Regions from separate parts of the Psychrosphaera sp. HA2-10 genome, predicted to be linked through region 2. Evidence: predicted binding sites of a transcription regulator. Region 2 holds the regulator's gene; the other holds the start of a gene.

Region 1 (3,434 bases), 740 kb from region 2:
CGGTTCGATGCCCCCAAACGAATGGATGCCTTGGCTAAGCGCTTCAGGGAAGAACTTGAGCGGCCGATGAAGTAAAGTTATGTTCAGCGGTTCTATAAACCCAAACAAATGGATGCCTTGGTTAAGCGCTTCAGGGAAGAACTTGAGCGGCCGATGAAGCAGGCATAAAAAAAGGACCCGAAGGTCCTTTTTTTAAAGCAGCGCTTGTCTCAACTCAATTGCTGCAAAAACTTATTGCTTATAAGCCAGCGTCAGCGCGCAATGCTTCTACTTTGTCAGTACGTTCCCATGGGAACTCTTCGCGACCAAAGTGACCGTATGCAGCTGTGCCTTTATAAATAGGGCGCTCTAGGTCTAACATTTGAGTTAGGCCGTATGGACGTAGGTCGAAGTGACGACGTACTAATTCGATTAGTTTGTCTTCTTCAAGCTTGCCTGTGCCAAATGTTTCAACGCTGATAGACGTTGGCTCTGCAACACCAATCGCATAAGAAACTTGAAGTTCAGCTTTATCAGCAAGGCCAGCCGCTACTAAGTTTTTAGCAACGTAACGTGCTGCGTATGCGCCTGAACGGTCAACTTTTGAAGGATCTTTACCAGAGAACGCACCGCCACCGTGACGAGCCATGCCGCCGTATGTATCAACAATAATCTTACGGCCTGTTAAACCACAGTCACCCATTGGTCCACCAATTACAAAGCGGCCTGTCGGGTTGATGAAGTATTTAGTTTTCGCTGATAACCATTCTGCAGGCAGAGTAGGCTTAACAATCGTTTCCATTACAGCTTCAACTAAGTCTTTTTGACTAATAGTGTCACAGTGTTGAGTAGAAAGTACTACTGCATCGATGCCAACTGGTTTGCCATTTTCATAGATAAAAGTTACCTGAGATTTTGCATCAGGACGTAACCAAGGAAGTGTGCCGTCTTTACGTACTTGTGCTTGACGTTTTACTAAACGGTGCGAGTACTCAATTGGAGCAGGCATTAATACTTCAGTTTCGTTACATGCATAACCAAACATTAAACCTTGGTCGCCAGCACCTTGTTCGCTAGGGTCTTTACGATCAACACCTTGGTTGATGTCTGGAGACTGTTTACCGATTGTATTTAAAATTGCACAAGAGTCTGCGTCAAAGCCCATATCTGAATGAGTGTAACCAATTTCACGAACTGTACTACGAGTTAACTCTTCAATATCAACCCAAGCTGAAGTGGTAATTTCACCACCAACCATAACCATACCTGTCTTAACGTATGTCTCACACGCAACACGTGCCTTTGGGTCTTGCTCTAAAATTGCGTCTAATACTGCGTCAGAAATCTGATCTGCGATTTTATCTGGATGACCTTCAGATACTGATTCCGATGTGAATAAATGTTGTGCCATTTAACCTATCTCTTTAATTACGTAAATTTTGCGGTAATTTTAGCTAAGTTTTTCGGTTTTGCATATTACTTTTTTACGCCTAGACGTCTAAACACTTATATGGTCCTAAATTGTTAACAAAGTGTTACAAGTTAAAAGTTAGTTTTAATAGCCATATTTGGTATAAAACGCGTAATAGAACGTCGACATATTATTATAAATTCAGGGAGCTTCATTGAATGAAGATTTTTAACAGCAATAACAAGTCAAAGTTTACAAAAACGGTTCTGGCATCTGCCGTCTTTTTTGCCCTAGCAGGGTGTTCAGCGACTCAGCAAAGTGTCGCGCCAGAAGTTGTTGCGACTAACGCTAAAATGGAATTCGTTCGAAATGTAGAAGGTATCAATGAATATACCTTGTCAAATGGTATGAAAGTACTGATGTACCCAGACGAAGCGCAGCCAAAAACTCTGGTTAACATCACCTATAAAGTAGGTTCAGTCCACGAAAAGTATGGTGAGACTGGTATGGCCCACCTTTTAGAGCACATGTTATTTAAAGGCTCTACAAGCTACAAAGCAATCGACACCGAATTTAATAAGCGCGGTATGCGCGTAAATGCGACAACCTGGCTAGATCGTACTAACTATTTTGAATTATTTGAATATGATGAAGCTAACTTAGAGTGGGCTTTAGGAATGGAAGCAGACCGTATGGTTAATGCGACCTTTACTAAAGAGCAACTTGAGTCTGAAATGACCGTGGTTCGTAATGAAATGGAGCGTGGTGAAAATAACCCATTCCGTATGTTGTCTTCGCGATTAGCATCTACTGCCTTTTTATGGCACAACTATGCAAACTCTACGATTGGCGCACGTTCAGACGTTGAAAACTTTCCTTTCCAAGTTTTACGTGACTTTTATAAGCGTCATTACCGTCCAGACAACGCCGTATTAACAGTAGCAGGTCGTTTTGATAAAGAAAAAACAATCGAAATGATTGAAAAGACTTTTGGCAAGTTACAGCAACCTGAAACGCCAATAGAAAAGCTATATACCGTTGAACCGACTCAAGACGGCGAGCGTGAGGTTAATCTACGTCGTACAGGTGACGTGCCAATGATTGCGGCTGTATATCATGTTCCATCAGCGCTTCATGAAGATACGCCAGCGGTACAAGTGTTAGCGCAGATATTATCTGATAACGCTCGTGGCCGTATGCAGAAGAAAATGGTCGAGCCTGGTTTAGCGACAGGTGCCTACGCCTACTCTTATCTACTAAAAGATCCATCAACTTTTACCGTATTAGCTCAAGGCTCAAAAGGTAAAGATACAACCGAGATGGAAAAAGCATTAGTAGCGATGGTTGAAGGTATTAAAGATAATACAATTTCAGAGTCGGAAGTAGCGGTTGCCAAAGCTGCTATTTTAAAAGAAACAGAAGAAGCGTTGCGTAACGTGACGTCGGTAGGTATGGAATTATCAGAATACATCGCGATGGGTGACTATCGTTATATCTTCTATTTCCGTGACTTAGTAGAAAAAGTAACAGCTGCTGACGTTCAGCGAGTTGCAGAGCAATACTTTGTAGAAAGTAACCGTACGCTAGGGCGCTTTATCCCAACCAAAGAGCCTGTGCGTGCGGAAATTTCTGAGGCAAAAGATATTTCAGAACTATTAGCAGACTATAAAGGCCGTAAAGCTGTTGCTAATGGCGAAGTTTATGACAATAACGTTGAAAATGTCTTGGCTCGTTTACAGGAGTTTACTTGGGCAACCGGCACACAGGTCAGTATTTATCCGAAGAAGCTACGCGCTGGCGAAGTGAATATTGCAATGACTTTCCCTGTTGGTTCTGAGAAATCATTAAAAGGTTATGAGGCTGACTTTAAGATGTTAGGTGGTTTGATCATGAGCGGTACTGAAAAGTACAGCAAAGAGCAAATTGCTTCTAAGTTAGATGAATTAAAAGCGAGCATTAATATTTCTACGCGTACTTTAGGTGAAATCAACGTTTCAGTTAAAGCAGTAAAAGAAAACTTAGATAAAACGTTAGACTTTATTCA
Region 2 (3,434 bases):
TTCAAGAAACGTTTCAGCATGCTTGGTAAAAAGTAATTTTACCATCTTGCTAAAAGAAGCACCTTCGGGTGCTTTTTTTATGCTTGCAGTTTAGTGTTTTACAAAGACACACTCGTTATGTCGTAAATAGATAACGTGGTAATTATCTTTCAGTTGGCTTTTGTTATCGCATTTCAAAAATCAGAGTTAGACCTTATATTTGTATCGATTTCGACATAAAAAACGCCTTCTGTCGCAATCTCTCACCAATAGCTTTTAACTCCCTAGACTTACGAAAAATTCCTGTTGGCGTCAGATGTTGTTATTATTTTACCAACTGGTATGAGTTCTACTTTTAGCGGTAACTTCTTATCGTTAAAGGCTTTTTAATCCAGTACAGTGGCGACGTTTTGTCACCATACTGGAAGTAACTTAATGTCAGATTTTAAGCAACGCGCACTCGATTATCATAGCCAACCGACCCCAGGAAAAATTAGCATCGCACTAACTACAGCGGCCGAAACGGTAGATGATTTATCTTTAGCCTATAGTCCTGGCGTAGCAGAACCGGTGCGGGAAATCGCAGCAGATCCAGACAATGCCTACAAGTACACTGCAAAAGGCAACACAGTCGCCGTAATTAGCAACGGTACAGCAATTTTAGGTCTGGGTAATTTAGGTCCGTTAGCTTCAAAACCTGTAATGGAAGGCAAGGCATTACTATTTAAGCGCTTTGCAAACATTGACTCCTTTGATATTGAGGTAACCCATCGTACCGTCGATGAGTTTATCAATACGGTGGCTAATATTGCCGACTCTTTTGGTGGTATCAATCTAGAAGATATTAAAGCTCCAGAGTGTTTTGAAATTGAGCAAGAGCTAAAAAAACGCTGTAGCGTGCCTATTTTCCATGATGACCAGCACGGCACGGCGATTGTGACTGCAGCAGGAATGTTAAACGCGCTTGAAATTCAAGGTAAGGAACTACACGACTGTACGATTGTTTGTTTAGGAGCGGGTGCAGCTGCAATTGCTTGCATGGAGTTACTTATTAAATGTGGTGCTCAGAGAGAACGCATTTACATGTTAGATAGAAAAGGTGTTATTCACACCAGACGTGATGACTTAAACGAATATAAGCAATTATTCGCGAATAATACCGACAAACGAACATTAGAAGACGTGATTGATGGCGCTGACGTTTTTGTTGGTGTGTCTGGGGCAAACTTATTAGCACCAGAGGCGTTAAAACTGATGGCGCCTAATCCTGTGGTTTTTGCTTGTTCAAATCCAGATCCTGAAATCAAACCTGAATTGGCGCTCAAGGTACGCGATGATTTAATTATGGCAACTGGACGCTCTGACTATCCAAATCAAGTAAACAACGTACTATGCTTTCCGTTCATTTTTAGAGGTGCGTTGGATGTACGGGCAACGGCAATAAATGATGAAATGAAAGTTGCAGCGGTTGAGGCGATTCGAAGTTTGGCAAAAGAGCCGGTGCCAAAAGAAGTGTTAACAGCATCCGGTATGTCTGAATTAAGTTTTGGTAAGGATTACATTATTCCAAAACCAATGGACCCGCGTTTGTTAGAAAAAGTTGCTAGTGCTGTATCTGCAGCTGCTATTGAGAGTGGTGTCGCAAAACTTGGTATGCCTATACCTAAGGCATAGTGACGTTATTAAGCGAAAAGCGGAGGTGCCATGGCTAATATTAATTATTAATATGCACCTCGCTATTGGTTTTAATCTTTTATGTTAGGGATATCTTTGCCCATTTCAGTAAGAATGTTACGAACTTCTTCTGGAATTTGATCTGGATTCTCTTTCTTCAAGTCATTATCCGAAGGTAATGGTTGTCCGGTAAATGCGTGAAGAAACGCTTCGCACAAGAGTTCACTATTTGTCGCGTGTCTAAGATTGTTAACCTGACGACGAGTTCTTTCATCGGTTAATACTTTTAATACATTTAGCGGGATCGATACTGTGATCTTTTTAACTTTATCCGCTTTTTTTCCATGTTCTGCATAGGGATGAATATATTCCCCGTTCCACTTGGCCATAAAACACCTGTTCATGAGTTATTGCATATACGACATCACATCGCATTTAGTTGATGAAATTGTATTGTATTAACAAAATTAGTCAAACGATCGATTTCTATATGGAAAAACTGCTAGACGGCTTTAAAGTGGAGTTTTGCTTTTCATATAAATTTATTTAGCGCTTTCATTTGATTACGCATATGCATAAGCTAGAGAAAAGACTTCTCGCCAAAGTGATTATTATGCGAAACCAATTAAAAAAAATGAAAACGGCACTAACGGTAAAAAAGAACGCCCAAAGTGCAACAAGCGCCGATGATTCAAAACAACTCAGTCAAGAGTCACAAACTGAACGTTCAGAAGTCGACGCTAATTTAGACGACATCAGTATGCAAGAGATGTGGAAAAAGCTTCACATACAAACCAAACAAATTAATGAGCAACTTCTTCAGTTAAATAACCACAAACTTGTTCACACTTATAACTCTTTACCTCGTTTTATATGGTTTAGTCTTGTTAAAGGGATTGCTGTAGGTTTAGGTAGTGTATTGGGCGCGACAGTTGTGTTGTCATTTCTTGTTTATATTCTTTCTCAAATGGAATTCATTCCTATTATTGGGGAGTGGGTATCGGCAATATTAGAGGTTGTAAAAGGCCCTGAAGCAAATTGATGCGTTAGCGTCCTTTTACTTTTTTTAATCGACAAAAATAGGCATAATGCCGGCCTTAAATTTTAAAGGCTCAATGGAGTATCTAATGTCTATCGAATCAACACTTCAAGAACGCGGCAACAATGCCTGTGAACTTTGCACAAGCGCAGAAAACTTATCCGTTTATGCGGTTCTGCCAAAGGCTGGCGACAATTCCGATGATTGTGTGTTGGTATGCGAAAAGTGTGATGGTGAACTTAACTCCAGCGACACGTTAGACGTTACACATTGGCGTTGTTTAAACGACAGTATGTGGAGTCAGATACCGGCGGTGCAAGTACTGGCCTGGCAACAGCTTAAGCTATTAACCAATCAGGGCGAAACTTGGGCTCAAGACCTTTTAGATATGATGTATTTAGAAGACGAAACCGCATCTTGGGCGGAGTCAGGTTTGGCGCACAGAAACGCTGGTGGTGATGCAGAACATGTCGATTCTAATGGCGACCGCCTATCTGCTGGCGATAATGTTTATTTGATTAAAGACTTACCAGTAAAAGGTGGTGGCTTCACAGCAAAACAAGGCACTACAGTTCGCGGCATTTCATTAACAAATAACCCTGAACATATAGAAGGGCGCGTTAATGGACAGAAGATCGTTATCTTAACTAAGTTTGTTAAAAAAGTATGATGGATAACGCAGGCAACTCTCGTTCAATCACCAGTAATCAAACTGGTGTGCATGAGGATTTAAATAAAGTTG

The links. The regulator MetJ, encoded in region 2, represses methionine synthesis genes. The targets are predictions, from matches to a motif close to TAGACGTCTAGACGTCTA.
Region 1: a site for MetJ is predicted at 1,463-1,480, ahead of metK (methionine adenosyltransferase). Genes of this name have one in related genera too.

The regions. Positions count from the first base shown of each region.
Region 1 covers NZ_CM146341.1:969,755-973,188, forward strand. Annotated here, with positions in the region: gene metK (methionine adenosyltransferase) at 239-1,390, opposite strand; gene ACZ1GV_RS04485 (M16 family metallopeptidase) at 1,609-3,434, shown strand, end outside.
Region 2 covers NZ_CM146341.1:230,006-233,439, forward strand. Annotated here, with positions in the region: gene rpmE (50S ribosomal protein L31) at 1-36, shown strand, start outside; gene ACZ1GV_RS01205 (malic enzyme-like NAD(P)-binding protein) at 415-1,653, shown strand; gene metJ (met regulon transcriptional regulator MetJ) at 1,725-2,042, opposite strand; gene ACZ1GV_RS01215 (DUF5665 domain-containing protein) at 2,267-2,695, shown strand; gene ACZ1GV_RS01220 (PhnA domain-containing protein) at 2,781-3,362, shown strand; gene trmB (tRNA (guanine(46)-N(7))-methyltransferase TrmB) at 3,362-3,434, shown strand, end outside.